One region of the Aedoeadaptatus ivorii genome, then DNA from elsewhere that is predicted to be linked to it. Evidence: riboswitches for the same ligand, from Rfam matches in the RefSeq annotation. Region 1 holds a riboswitch; the other holds the start of a gene.

Region 1 (7,481 bases):
GATTCGGCGCCTCTGTCGCATCGCTTCTCGTCTTCGGACCGGACAAATTTATTTTGCCGGCCATGGCGATCATCTTGGCGGGCAATTTGATCTATAGGAGAAAATATGAGTAACAAAGAAATCTTTATCGCCATCGCCATCGTGGCGGCCATCACCTTTGCCATTCGTACCTTCCCCATATTCTTCTTTTCCGGAGACCGAAAGCTCCCCGCCGTCGTGGCGGACTTGGGGGCGCTGCTACCGTATTCCATGATGGCGCTGTTGGTCGTCTACTGCCTGCGCACCATGCACTTTCGGGATCCGTCGGGCTTTGTGCCCCTGCTCGCGGGATCGGCCATTACCGCGATCAGCTACAAGGCGAAGCACAATCTGATCCTTTCGATCGTATTGGGGACGGGATTGTATATGTTTCTGATACAGGGAGTTTTCCTCTAAGTCCGTGTCGTGATATACTTGAAGCTGACTTCAACGGAACAAGGAGGAATCAATGGAATCATTTTTTAAACTGCGGGAGAACGGCACGGATCTCTCCACGGAGATTTTGGCGGGTTTTACCACATTCTTCGCCATGAGCTATATCATCTTCGTAAACCCGGCCATCCTCTCCCAAACCGGCATCCCCTGGGGTGCCGTGTTCTTGGCGACGATCATCGCCGCGGTGGTCGCGACCTTGGTGATGGGTCTGTTTGCCAATGTACCTTACGCGTTGGCGCCGGGCATGGGACTCAACGCCTTTTTCACCTATACGGTGGTCTTCGGCCTGGGCTTCAGCTGGCAAGAAGCGCTGGGGATGGTATTTTTATGCGGGGTGATCAATGTACTTATCACCGTCACTAAGATCCGCAAATTGATCATCACCTCGATCCCCGAATTTTTGCAACACGCCATTAGCGGCGGGATCGGCGTGTTTATCGCCTATATCGGCGTGAAGAATGCGGGATTTTTGAACTTTACCTTAGACCCCGGCACCTACCAAACCGTCGGCGAAACCGTGATCGGCTCGTCCGCCGCGGTGCCCGCGTTGGTAAACTTTTCCGATCCCGGCGTACTGCTCGCCGTACTCGGCCTGATTATCACCGTCGTGCTCGTGGTGCGCGGGGTAAAGGGCGCGATCCTGATCAGCATCCTCGCCACCACCGTATTGGGCATCCCCTTTGGCGTGGTGGATCTTTCGAAACTCGCAAACGGCGTATCGGTCTCCCAGTCCTTTGGCGAACTCTCTACGGTCTTTACCGTCGCCTTGGGAAGGGAAGGGCTCTTGGGCTTGTTTGCCGACCCGGCGCGGATTCCGCTGGTATTGATGACGATCTTCGCCTTTTCCTTGAGCGACACCTTCGATACCCTGGGGACCTTTATCGGCACCGGGCGCCGCAGCGGCATCTTCAGCGAAGAGGACATCCGCAATATGCAAAACAGCTCGGGCTTTAAGTCCAAACTCGACAAAGCGCTCTTTGCCGACTCGGTGGGCACCGTGATCGGCGCCTTCGTCGGCACCAGCAACACCACCACCTATGTGGAAAGTGCCGCGGGCATCGGCGCCGGCGGTCGCACGGGGCTCACATCGCTTGTGGTCGCGATTTTGTTTTTGCTCTCGATCTTTATCGCCCCCGTCGCTGGGCTCGTGCCCGCACAGGCGACGGCACCGGTGTTGATCGTCGTCGGGATTATGATGTGTGCGAGCTTTCAAGAGATCGAGTGGACCAATCTCGACGTCGCGATTCCCGCGTTTTTCGCCTCGATCTTTATGGGCTTAAGCTACTCCATCAGCAACGGCATCGCCGCGGGCTTTATCTTCTATTGCGTCGTTTCGCTCGTAAAGGGCAGAACCGAGCGGCTGCATCCCATACTCGTGGGATCGAGCGTACTGTTTTTAATCAACTACGGCTTGATGGCCTATTTGTCGATGTAGATACAATCAAAAAAGACCTCGTAAACCGTGCGGCGGCAAGCGGCGGTTACGGGGTCTTTTTGATTTATTGTTGCCATAGGGGCTTTAGGTCTTCGAGGAAGCGGCCGATGGTTTCGCGGGCGTCCTTTTCCTCGGCGAGGATCTCTTCGTTGGCGCCCGACAGGGAGACGGTGCCGATGCATTCGCCCCGCTTGTTCAGCATGGGGATGGCGATGGAGCCGATGCCGTCGTTGATCTCGCCGATCTCTAAGGCGTAGCCGCGCGCGCGGGTCTTTTCGAGTTCCTCGAGAAGCGCGTTTTCGTCGGTAATGGTGAGGTCGGTGTAGCGTACCAGCCGCGTCTCTTCGATATATTTGCGCACGAGGCCCGGCGGTAGGGACGCGAGATATGCCTTTCCCGATGCGGTGGCGTGTAGGGGAAAGGGCGTGCGGGAGCGGGTCAATAAGAGGTAGCGGGAGGCGTCGGGGACTTCGGTGAACACCGTTAACAACTGGCCGTCGTCGACCATATTCAGCCGCGCGCTCAAACCGAAGCGGTTGGCCCAGGTGCGGAGAACGGGGAAGATTTTATTTTTCATATGGTAAAAGTAGTGCTCTTCCACCAAATTCGCCTTGGGGATAAACGCGAGGCCTAAGTAGTATACATTTTCTTCTTCGTCGCGGCTCAGATAGTGGTAGTGCATCAGGGTATTGACGAGGCCGCGGGTGGTATTGACATTCAATTTTACGATTTTTGATATCTCCGTCAGGCTCAAACGAGGGTGGACGGAGTCGAAGCAATCCAGGATTGAAAAGGCGCGGGCCAATGATTGAATCGTTCTGTGATTTTTTTCCATATTTCTCCTCATTTCATACTTTACTTTACCTATAGGATATACCGAAATATTCTTTGTGGGAAGAGGTATTATGATCTTGTCAGTCGTGAACTTTATTGGTAGACTAATACCCAAGTCAGTAAGTTTAGAAAGGGAGTAATCATGACGAGAACAATAGGGAAGATCTTCGCCGTGATCGCCGGCGTGCTTCTGCTCCTGTATGCCTTGGGTGTGGCCGCGTTTTCGCAGGTGTATATGCCCAATACCTTTATCAACGGAGCGGAGATTTCTATGCGTTCCAAAAACAAATTGCCGCAGGAGTTTGCGTCTTCCTGGTCCGACTACGCGCTTCAAATTCGCGGCAAAGACGGAAAAAAAGACGAGATTTCCGCCAAGGACTTCGGCTACAAAGAAACCTTAGAAAATGTCTCGAATATCGACGCCAACCCCTGGGCGTGGCCGGTATTGAGCTTTGTCAAAAAAGACCATGCCATCGAGACCAAGGTCGAATACGACGACAGTAAGCTCGAATCTATCCTCGCCGCGCTCCATGTGATCGCCGATTCGGACATCACCGATCCCGAACCCGAAAAGATCTCCTACAAGGCGGGCACGGGCTATGTCATCGCCGATGCCGTAGAAGGCACCCGCGTCGACGGGCCGAAACTCAAACAGTCGGTCCTCGCTGCCTTCCACAGCCAAGAGGAGGATCTGGACCTCGACGAAAAGAAGCTCTATGTGCAGGCCAAGCCGGCGGAAAACAGATCCGCCATGGAAAATCACGTCAAGAGCCTAAACGAGATCGAGGGCTTTACCCTTAGCTATAATTTTTCGGATCGCACCGAGGAATTGGCGGGAGAACCCTTAATCGCCCTCTACGGCTCCAATCCCGACGGCAGTCTTTCCCCCAGCGAGGAAAAGGTGAAGGCCTATGTGGATATGCTCGCCGACAAATACGACACCTTCTGCTCTACCCGCGACTTTACCGCGACGGGCGGGGCGACCATGCGCATTAAGGGCGGCATTTACGGCTGGCAGACCGACCGCGAAAAGACGCGCGAGGAACTCCTCGCCGCCTTAAAGGAAAAGACGACCAAGGAACTCACGCCCGTCTATAAGCGTAAGGCGCTCCACCGAAATGTAGACGATGTGGGCAATTCGTATATCGAAATCGACATCGCCCGGCAACACATGTGGCTCTACAACAACGGTGAGCTGGTGGTCGACACCCCCGTGGTGACGGGCGACCCCCTAGACGGAAACAGCACGCCCACCGGCGTACAGGAAGTCTGGATGAAAGAAACCGGCCGCTATCTCACCGGCGATACCTGGAGGAGCTGGGTAAACTACTGGATGCCCTTCGACTGGACCGGTTGCGGGATTCACGATTCCAGTTGGCGCGGCAGCTACGGCGGCAATATCTATCGCGGCGGCGGCAGCCACGGCTGTGTCAACACCCCGCCGAAGATCGCAGGCACTTTCTACAAGAACGCCTTTAAGGGCATGCCCGTGATCGTATACAATTCCGCAAAACACGCCATATAAATTGCGCCCCTTGCGGGGCGTTATTTTTTTGTCATGCCGGTTTACAAATGCGATCGACGTGGTATAATACAGATAGAAATAATCTTCAGGGCGAGGTGCAATTCCTCACCGGTGGTAAAGTCCACTCGTCTTTTGACTGAATCGGTGCAATTCCGATACCGACGGTATAGTCCGGATGAAAGAAGATGTCTTTTTTCATGTGTTCAAGCCCGGGAGACTGCGGGCATTTTTTTATGCCCTTAGTTTAGGGAGGATCTATGAACCAAATTCAACGAGGAAAGTCCGTTTATTCCACGAAAAACCTCACCAAGCTCTCGATGCTCGCCGTGGTGGCGTTTTTATTGATGTATGTAGAGTTTCCGCTGGCCTTTATCGCGCCGCCTTTTATCAAGATCGACCTGTCGGATGTCCCGGCGTTGATCGGCGGCTTTGCCATGGGCCCGGTGGTGGGAATCACCATCGAGCTGATCAAATGTGTACTCGCCGTCTTCGTGCGCGGCACCGCCACCGGCGGGGTGGGCGAGCTGTCGAACTTTATCGTGGGCGCCGTATTCGTCGGCACCTCGGCGGCATTTTATCGTCGGCACAACACCTATAAAGGCGCGGTGGCGGGCCTGTTGGCGGGCGTCGTGGGTATGACCGCCCTCGCCACCTTGAGCAACTACTTTGTGGTATTCCCGCTCTATGCGAAGATCATGCCCATGGAGGCGATCCTCGAAATGGGCCGCGCCGTTACGAGCAAGGTACACAGCCTGTGGGACTTGATGGTTTACTGCATCATCCCCTTTAATCTCGTGAAGGGCTGCGTGGTCTCTATCGTAACGCTGCTTCTGTATAAACGCGTGTCGCCCTTTCTCGGCGGCAAGAGAAAATAAAAAAGACACAAAAAAAGGCCGGCTCCTTCGGGAACCGGTTTTTTTATGCCTATCGGCGGATGTTTTTCATAACCCGCGTCATGGGCGGAATCAGTACGGCGACGATGACGGCGGAGACGCCGATTTGGATCAGATTGCCGGGAATGGATGCCAAGGGCACCAAAAGCGACTTAAACATAATCGATTCGCCGATATAATAGGTCAGCACCTTGACGATAGCCAAGAGCACCATGGCGACGGCATAGCGGTTGATCTTGAACTCCTCTTCGTAGAGGCCGCCCAAGATATAGCCCATAATCAGAGCCGAGATCACCGTCATCGGCGCCCATGCCACCCAGCCGCTGGTTACGTCGAACAGGCCCATGCCCAAGGCGCCGGCGAGCATGCCGACCCGTCTTCCGAAGAAGAGGCAGGCCAAGAAGAAGGGGACATTCCCCAAGTGGATCAACCCTCCGTCGGGTGCGAAGGGCAGTTGGATTTTCACGAGCCAGGTAAATATGTATACCAATGCGATAAACAGTGCGGTAAAAACCAGCTCGCGCACGTCATACTTTTTCACTTTACACCTCCATTACACGTATTAGTATACACGGTATCGCAAAAGAAACAAGACTTTGTTTCCTTTTGTGAAAACTTTTTCAAAAACAACTATTTTTTATCAGATTTATGGAAATGCGAACATAGAGGGAAAAATAGAAGGGGCGGGGAAACGAGAAAAATTGTTTTGCGAAACGATTTTCGCATTGCTATAATTATATAAGGAGGTACAAATATGAAACATTTAAAACTGATCGCCGTTGCCGTGCTGTCCTTCGCCCTCTTGGCGGGTTGTAGCGCCGGCGGCGCAAAGGAAGGGGCCGCTGCCGATCGTCCCGGTTCCGCAAGAGACGGAAACGAAGTGACCATCGAATCCGCTTCCATGAAGTTGGTAAAGGCGGTCGAAGAAGGCCAATACGAATTGATCTCTACCGAAGACTTAAAGGGCAAGATCGACGCCAAGGAAGACATGGTTATCGTCGATACCATGCCGGAAAAATCCTTTAAGAAAAACCGCATCCCCGGCGCGGTAAACGCCGAGTTGCCGGTCAAGATGGAAGAGGTGACCCCCGAGCAAAAGGAAGCCTTTATCCAAGCGCTGGGCACCGACAAAGCAAAGACCATCGTGCTCTACTGCGGCTTTGTAGACTGTGAGCGTTCCCACGTAGGCGCCATGATCGCCAAAGAAGAAGGATTCACCAATGTGCTCCGCCAACCGGGCGGAATCGGCGCTTGGTTGGATGCCGAATATCCGGTAGAAAGCGACTGATCGCGGATGTAAAAAAGGATCGAAGAGAATTTCTCTTCGATCCTTTTCTTTTTATCGATCTTTGCGTACCCAGTGTTCCTCGATCGCGCCCTCTGCGATGAGCGTCGCACTCGACAGTACGAAGTCGGCCGCGAGATCGGGCATTTTGACCTCGCCGCCGGTGTGTCTGTCGACGCGGGTGATATAGGCTTCTTCGATGCGATCGTAGAGGCGCCGTACGGTGGCGGCTCCGCCGACCAGAAAGACGGGGCGGTCCGCATAGGCGGCGAGATGTGCATCGAGCTCCGATTCGCTCGAAAAATAGTGCACCTCGTCGCTTTCTACGCCCGCGCTACGGCTCATTACCAGGCTGATTCTGCCGGAGAGGGCGCCGGTGTTTTCGAAGGTCTTTCGGCCCATAACGAGCACGCCGCCGGCGGTGCGCGCCTTGAAGCGCGCCAGGTCTTCGGGGATAAAGAGGATCTGCTTGCCGTCCTTTGCGATGGCGCCGTCTTTGTCGGCGAGGAGAAGAAGGATCATCGCAGCGTCTCGATGGGCGCGGAACGCTCGGCGGGGTGGTAGCGTCGCAATTCTTTTCTGGCCCGGTCGGGCGTCTCGGTAAAGATTCTGAGTTCGCCCACATCCCCTGCGTGGCGAATGCGGTTGTTCGCGATCAGATCGAGCCGCAGCGCCTCCGCCATCAGATCAAAGACATCGACCGCGAAAAGCGTGCGTTCCAGTTTGCGGGCGAGAAAAGTCCGAATGGCATCGGCGCGCGTGGAGAGCAGGGAATCGACGATGACGACGGCGTCGAACTCCTCTTCTTGTAAGGCTTCGGCGTGTACGGTGAGGGTCTCGTAAAAAGCGGCATCGGGACTTTCATCGGGGCAGATGCCCTCGGTGGGAAGGAGCATTTGTACGCTCGAGAGGGAAGGGTTTTGTGCTTCGAACGCCGCCTCATAGGCGCGGCCCTTGAGTTCCTCTTCGGTTCCGAGGAGCAATACTCGCTTGTTGCGACTTGTGCGGTCCGCCGCCCGGGCCGCCGCTTTCGGC
Region 2 (7,481 bases), on a different contig from region 1:
GCTGTCGCCCACCGCCGGCGTCGGGGCAAGCGATAGGTCGATGGAGCCGAAGGGCACGTCGAGGCGCTCGGCGATTTCTTTTCCCACCAATTCGCCCATGCGGGTGATCTTAAAGGCCATCTCGCTGATTACGCGGGCGAGCTCGTCGAAGCGGTCCGCGCGATAGTTTTCCAGGGCGGATTTCACTACCCCCGGTCCGGAAATGCCCACATGGAGCACGTGATCCGAAAGACCCACCCCGTGGAATGCCCCTGCCATAAAGGGATTGTCCTCGACGGCGTTGGCAAAGACCACGAGCTTCGCACAGGCGATAGAGTCGTCGGCGGAAGAAAGCTTCGCCGCTTCGATAATCTTTTCGCCCATAATCCGCACCGCGTCCATATTCAGCCCCGACTTGGAGCTGCCTACATTCACCGACGCACAGACTTTTTCGGTCGACGACAAGGCCTCGGGAATCGCCTCGATCAGATTTCTCTCCTCGGCGGTCATACCGCCGTGCACTAGCGCCGAAAACCCGCCGATAAAGTCGACGCCGATGGCAATGGCGGCCCGATCCAAAGACTTAGCGAGCTTCACATAGTCCTCGCGGCTGCCGCCGGGCAATAAAAGAGACGCGGGCGTTACGGAAATGCGCTTGTTTACGACACATACGCCGTATTTTGCGGCAACCGCATCGGCCGTCTCGACCAGGTCTTTGCCCAATGCGGTAATCTTCGCGTATACCTTTTCCGATACCTCGTCCGCGTCGTCGGATATGCAGTCCAGCAACGAAATGCCCATCGTCGCCGTGCGGATATCCAAATTCTCGTGGTCGAGCATATGTATGGTTTCCAGAATAGAAGAACGATCCAAGAAAATCCCCTCCCTAAATGCGGTGCATTCTGCTAAAAAGCGCTTCGTGTTGCAGGCGGATATCCAAGCCCAACTCTTCGCCGAGGGACTGATACTCTTCTACGACTTCTTCTAAGGCAAAATTTTCGTCGGCGTGTTCCACGACGAGAATCATCGTAAAATAGCCGTCGACAATGGTTTGACTGATGTCCAAAATATTGAATTTGTGTTTTTGCAATTGCTCGGTGACGCGATAGACAATGCCGATCTGATCGCGTCCCAAGACGCTGACAACTGCTTTCATAATAACCCCTCCTCACTTCCAATATTATAACATAGAGTTTAAATAAACTTGGCACTCTTAATGTATAGATTACAAACTTGATCTTATTTTGAAGAAATGCGTGCATCCTTCGTCTTTTCTTTCTGAAAATACAAAAAAAAGGAGAAAGACCTTCGTCTTTCTCCCCTATTATTACATATTTTTCAAATTCCGCCAATCAAATGCGGTCGAACAAATCGACCATTTCCAATACGCTCATGGCCGTATCGTATCCCTTGTTGCCGCTCTTAGTGCCGGCCCGCTCGATGGCCTGCTCGATGTTTTCGGTGGTGACGACCCCGAAGCCCACGGGAACACCGCTGTCTAAGGATACCTTGGCGATGCCCTTGGAGACTTCGTTGCAGACATAGTCGTAGTGGGTGGTGGCGCCGCGGATCACCGCGCCCAAACACAAGATGCCGTCGTATTCGCCCTTTTCTGCGAGGCGTTGAGCGGCGAGGGGGATCTCAAAGGCCCCAGGCACGCGGATCAGGGTAATGTCGTCGTCTTCGACCTCGTGGCGGATCAGGCAGTCCAGCGCCCCGTCGAGGAGCTTTCCGGTAATAAAATCGTTAAAACGGCTGACGACGATGGCGAATTTTTTGCCCCGTCCCGTCAATTTTCCTTCAATCGTAATCATCGCATGGCCTCCTCGGATGTCTCGCCGGTGTTAAATTCGTCCAAGTAATGGTGCATCTTTTTCGCCTTGGTCTCCAAATAGAAGTGGTCGCACGCCTGGGAATGGATCTCGATGGGTTCGCGCTTTACGATTTCCATGCCGTATTGGTTCAAGTGGTAGACCTTATCGGGATTGTTGGTGAGCAGGCGGATCTTTCGGACGCCGAGATCCCGAAGGATTTGCGCGCCGATATAGTATTCCCGCGCGTCTTCCGGAAAGCCCAGGGCGAGATTCGCCTCAATGGTGTCCATCCCCTGATCCTGAAGGGCGTAGGCCTTGAGTTTGTTCAACAAACCGATCCCTCGGCCTTCCTGGCGCATATAGAGCACGACGCCGCGGCCTTCTTCCGAAACCCGCTCCATCGCCTTGGCGAGCTGATCGCCGCAGTCGCAGCGCAAGGAGCCGAAGGCGTCGCCCGTAAGGCATTCGGAGTGCACGCGGCATAAGATCTCTTCGTCCTCCGAGATCTCGCCTTTAACGAGCGCCACGTGGTGCTCGCCGTTTAGGCGGTTGCGGTAGCCGTAGGCGGTAAAATGGCCGTGTTTGGTCGGCATATCCGCCTTGGCGACGCATTCTACCAGCGGGTCGTGGGTCTTGCGGTATTCCTTGAGCTGTTCGATATGGATCAGCGGCGCGCCCGCTTCTTTCGCCATCTCCCGAATGCGGTCTCTTCGCATCATTTCGCCGTCGTCTTCCATAATTTCACAGCAGAGTCCGATTTCGGTAAGCCCCGCCAAGCGCAAGAGATCCACCGTACCTTCGGTATGGCCTTCGCGCTCCAGCACCCCGCCGGGCTTTGCGATTAAGGGGAACATATGCCCCGGGCGGCGAAAATCTGTGGGCGCCGCTTCGGGATCCGCCGCCTTTCTCGCGGTCATGGCGCGCTCTACGGCGCTAATGCCGCTTCCGGTCTCGACGTGGTCGATGGATACGGTAAATGCGGTCTCGTGATTGTCCGTATTCTGATAGACCATGGGGGCGAGCTTCAAACGGTCCGCCTCTTTTTTGCTCATGGGCATACAAATCAGTCCGCGGGCATGGGTCGCCATAAAGTTTAACTGTTCCGTCGTACAGGTCTCGGCGGCGACGATCATATCCCCCTCGTTTTCCCGGTCCTCGGAATCCAATACAAAAATCATCTTTCCCGCTTGCAGTGCGCGGACTGCTTCTTCAACTGTGCTCCACATACGATCCTCCTAAAATCCGTTTCTGCGAAGAAAATCCATATCGATCCCCCCGCCCTTTGTATGACATTCTTTTGCTCTTAAAATATACTTGCCGACGATGTCGAATTCCACCGTGATCGGAGAACCCCGCTCCAATGTGCCCAGATTGGTCTCTCTGAGGGTCTCGGGAATCAACGATACCGTAAACCCATCGGCGTCGGTGCGGGCGACGGTCAGGCTGACGCCGTTTAACCCCACCGAGCCCTGGGCGACAAAATAGGGAAACCAGTCGCGATCGACTTTCACCGAGAGGAGATAGCCGCCTTCGTGGGGCGAGATTCCCGCGACGGTGCCCACCGTATCCACATGGCCCTGCAAAATATGCCCGCCCATGCGCGTAGTGGGAAGGAGCGCCCGCTCCAGATTTACAGAGGCGCCTGGTGCCAATCGGTCCAGACCCGATTTTTGTGCCGTCACGGTCATCATATCCGCCCGAAAGCGGTCCTCCGAAAAGGCGGTGACGGTGAGGCATACGCCGTCGGTGCAGATCGAATCGCCGATCGCCACGTCTTCGAGGACGGTTTTGCAGGCGACTTCGATCTCGATCTTCTCGCCCCGGCGGCGCATATGCGCAACCGTTCCGACTTCTTCTACGATTCCTGTAAACAAGCTCTCACCCCGCGTATCTTGAGGTCCGAACCGCAGCGCTCCACTTCCGTAAAGACATATTCTCTGCGGTCCTTCAAAAACTCGACGCCCTCGCCGCGTACGGCCTCTCTGCCGCCGCCCAGTAAGGTCGGGGCGAGATAGAGGACGAATTCGTCGACGAAATCGCCTTTGATCATGCTGCCGTGGAGCGTCCCGCCTCCTTCGACCAAGAGGGTACCGACGCCCCGGTCGTAGAGATCTTCGAGAAACGAAGCGGTATCGAGTACGCCGTCGCGCTCTTCAGTAAAGACCACCGCGACGCCCTGCTCGGCAAGGCGATCCGCCTTTTTTCGGTCCATGCGGGCGGTGTAGACCACCGTTTCGATCTCGCCGTCGAAGAGCTTTGCCCCCGCGTCCAGTCGTCCCATTCGGTCCAAGACGATGCGGACGGGCTGTTTGCCTTCGCCGCTTCGGTTGGTAAGACGCGGGTCGTCTAAGAGCGCCGTGCGGGTTCCCACGAGAATTCCATCGACTTCGCCGCGAAGCCGGTGGCCGTCTTTGCGGGCCGCTTCGCCGGTGATCCATTGGCTCTCGCCGCTTCGGGTGGCGATTCTCCCGTCGACGGTGGCGGCGTACTTGGCGAGTATGTAGGGCCTATGTTTTGTAATGCCCGTAATAAAGGCGCGGTTTAGATGCGCACATTCCGCTTCCAGTACGCCCGTGGTTACCTCGACGCCGCTTTGGCGGAGCCGGGCGATGCCGCCACCCGCCACCTTCGGGTTCGGATCCTCCATCCCCACGACGACCCGGGCGATCTTTGCCCGCACAATGGCGTCGACACAAGGGGGCGTCTTGCCGTGGTGCGAACAGGGCTCCAGATTCACATAGAGCGTGGCGCCGGCGGGATCTTCCTTGGCTCGCCGTAGGCAGTCCACTTCGGCGTGGTCCGCCCCGTAGGCGCGGTGATAGCCCTCTGCGAGAATCCGCCCGTCCCGTACCAGGACCGCGCCAACCATGGGATTGGTCTTTGTATGTCCCCTTCCCTTCGCCGCAAGCGCCAGGGTTCTCTGTATAAAACGTTCGTCCATATTGCCTCCCATAAAAAATCCGGAGCACGGGGCTCCGGATGGTACGCAAATTCAGGGCAATACAAGTATTGCCTATGATTCTTCTCCCATCCGGACTATACCGTCGGTATCGGAATTACACCGATTCAATCTTTCGAGTCGTGGACTATGACCACCGGTGAGGAATTGCGCCTCGCCCTGAAGAACTTCTATGCAGTTAGGAAATGTTTTCCTTTCAATAATATACCACGGACTCCCTTTCTTGTAAACCCCCTTGTGTATCTCTGTCTATCGGCGTAGGATAACGGTATGGAACTATTGCAATTATCGGAACTTTCCCGTATCGAGCCCAGGCCGGGCATTTACAAAATGTACGACCGCGGCGCGCTCCTCTATGTGGGAAAAAGCAAGCAACTGAGACATCGCGTGCGCCAATATTTCGGAGGATCCCATCACGCCCCCAAGATCCGCCACATGGTGGCGCGGATCGACGCCGTGGGCATCGAATACACCCCCTCTCATCTCGAGGCCATGCTCGCCGAAGAACGCGAGATCAAGCGCCTTCAACCGCCCTATAACCGTATGTTAAAGCGCGAGATACGCGCCGTTCGCTTTGTGCCGGATCGAAGAGCGCCCTTATTGTATCGCCTCGCCCCCGGCGGATTTGGCCCGGTGCAAAAAGAATCCTTTCTACGGGAATTCTTTTTGTCTCTTCGCCATCTCTTTCCCTTCGACGACCCCCTCGCCTATCATCCCCTGCCCCTCCGGCTTACGGCGGCGGAGGCGGCGCAGACCGAGGCGCGGCTTGCGGCGATCTTTTCCGACGAAGCGGCGTTTTCCGCCTTTCTCGATGCGATCCGAACGCTCCAGAAGAAATCCGTCGCGGCACTGTACTTCGAGCGGGCCGAGACGCTGGAGGTGATGCATCGCCAGGCGAGCCGCCTCGGCCGCAATCTCTTCCTCTACGACGCCTTTCTTTCGGATACACATGTCCTCTGCGAACCGACGCCGGCGGGAAACCGGCACTTTGTGGTAAAACAAGGCGTCCTCACCCATGTCGGCTATGAAGAAGGCGCGCTGCAAGCCTATCCCTATCGCGATACGGCCACCGAAGACCACCGCCGCATTCTCTTTTCCCATTACGTGCAATACGGGGATTGCGATACGCGCGGAAACTTTTTTTGATTTCTTTGTAATATTTTAGCCCTACCTGCGTATTTACTCTATGAAAGATACGGCGCCAAGGAGGTGAGCCTATTGGAAAGAACGGAAAGAATCGATTCCGTTTCCGCTTGGGAGGAGGCGGCGAATTTCGAGGAGATCTACGAAGCGTATTTCGATCGGATCTTTCGATTCGTCGCCTACCGCTTGGCGGATAGAGAATCGGTGCGGGATGTAACCGCAGATATCTTTCAAAAAGTATATACGAATTTCTCCGCATACGATGCGGCAAAAGGCCGCTTTGAGGTTTGGATTTTTTCCATCGCGAGAAACACCCTAAACGACTACTATCGAAGACAGGCTCGCAGAAAGTGGCTGCCGCTGGAAAATCTGATCCACATTCTCCCGTCCGAGGAACGGGTGGAAGATCGGATCGAGCGAGCGGAAGAACACGAGCATTTGCGAAAGATCATTCGACGCCAAAGCGAGCGGGATCAACTGCTCCTGAGCTATAAATTCGGCGCAGAGCTTTCCAACGCGGACATTGCGGCGTTGATGGCGCTGACGCCGAACCATGTGGGCGTCCTACTGCACCGACTTTTGAAAAAAATTCAACGCGAGATGGAGGCATATTATGAAGAATCCTAAAGATTTGCAGTCTTCGAATTTTCGGGCGGAAGAAGAGTGGACCGCGCAATTAAAAACCCTCTATGTGCCCGATGCACGGGACAAAGAAGCGGTACGCCGCCGCATAAGAAACCGGGCGCGGCGCCGCACAACACCCGCCATTGCGGCCGCCGCCGCGCTCTTGGTCTTTACCTTACCCTTTACGGGCTTCGGAGAAAGCATCGTTGAGACGATACGGCAGGTGGCAACGCCCACGAACCGTATCGTCGTCCACGAGGAAAAGGCGAACGCGCATCTGTCGAAGAGAACCCTGCCCGAAACCTTAAAGGGTAAGCTCTACGACCGAGACGGCCGCGAAATTACCGATGCGACGGTCCTCGATAAAATGGAACCGCTCTTTACCCGAGAGGGAAAAGAGATCGAACACATCGAGTTCGACGATGCAACCGGCCAGGCGACATTCGTCTTAGAAGAAGAGACCGACGACATCGACTTCAGCGTCTATGAACCGATCCCTTCCGTGGCCGATCGACTGACTTTTACGCCCCTGGTCTTATCAGAGCGCTACCCCTATGAGTATGCCGACGTATACGCGACAGACGATACAAAAACCGACTACGTCGCCTTTCACTATAAGACGAAAGACGGCAAGGAGATCTATATCGACCAGCGCCGCGACATCCCCGGCGCCGGCTATGAAATCGGCGGCGAGGAACCCATCGAAACCCACATCATCGACGGCATTCGAGTGATTGTGCAGGGATCGAGCCTCTACGCCGAACGAGACGGCATTCTCTTGGGTGTGACGGCAAAAGACGCCGACAAGGGCGAGCTCCTCGCCATATACCGGGACCTTCGGCCCCTCGAGTAGCCAAATCGATTTGCACAGCAAAAAAACGCCCCCGTACCGGCTCTATACCGTTTCGGGGGCGCTGTTTTTCGGCATAACAAAACCCGCATACGCGATGTATGCGGGTTTT

The links. A riboswitch is a leader RNA that binds a small molecule or an ion and turns the genes downstream of it on or off. The one in region 1 is predicted to bind FMN.
Region 2: linked by a shared signal. The riboswitch ahead of ribD (bifunctional diaminohydroxyphosphoribosylaminopyrimidine deaminase/5-amino-6-(5-phosphoribosylamino)uracil reductase RibD) and the one ahead of QO008_RS06335 (ECF transporter S component) in region 1 are both predicted to bind FMN.

What each region holds. Positions count from the first base shown of each region.
Region 1 is NZ_JAUSWF010000008.1:38,300-45,780, forward strand. Features, by position in the region: gene QO008_RS06310 (AzlC family ABC transporter permease) at 1-113, shown strand, start outside; gene QO008_RS06315 (branched-chain amino acid transporter permease) at 106-435, shown strand; gene QO008_RS06320 (NCS2 family permease) at 488-1,909, shown strand; gene QO008_RS06325 (IclR family transcriptional regulator) at 1,974-2,744, opposite strand; gene QO008_RS06330 (L,D-transpeptidase family protein) at 2,886-4,268, shown strand; FMN riboswitch at 4,346-4,459, shown strand; gene QO008_RS06335 (ECF transporter S component) at 4,526-5,143, shown strand; gene QO008_RS06340 (ECF transporter S component) at 5,193-5,702, opposite strand; gene QO008_RS06345 (rhodanese-like domain-containing protein) at 5,916-6,449, shown strand; gene QO008_RS06350 (dihydrofolate reductase) at 6,501-6,968, opposite strand; gene QO008_RS06355 (GNAT family N-acetyltransferase) at 6,965-7,481, opposite strand, start outside.
Region 2 is NZ_JAUSWF010000010.1:14,195-21,675, reverse strand. Features, by position in the region: gene QO008_RS07455 (PFL family protein) at 1-852, opposite strand, end outside; gene QO008_RS07450 (ACT domain-containing protein) at 866-1,135, opposite strand; gene ribH (6,7-dimethyl-8-ribityllumazine synthase) at 1,332-1,793, opposite strand; gene QO008_RS07440 (bifunctional 3,4-dihydroxy-2-butanone-4-phosphate synthase/GTP cyclohydrolase II) at 1,790-3,019, opposite strand; gene QO008_RS07435 (riboflavin synthase) at 3,029-3,667, opposite strand; gene ribD (bifunctional diaminohydroxyphosphoribosylaminopyrimidine deaminase/5-amino-6-(5-phosphoribosylamino)uracil reductase RibD) at 3,649-4,734, opposite strand; FMN riboswitch at 4,809-4,923, opposite strand; gene QO008_RS07425 (GIY-YIG nuclease family protein) at 5,023-5,898, shown strand; gene QO008_RS07420 (RNA polymerase sigma factor) at 5,971-6,522, shown strand; gene QO008_RS07415 (hypothetical protein) at 6,509-7,372, shown strand.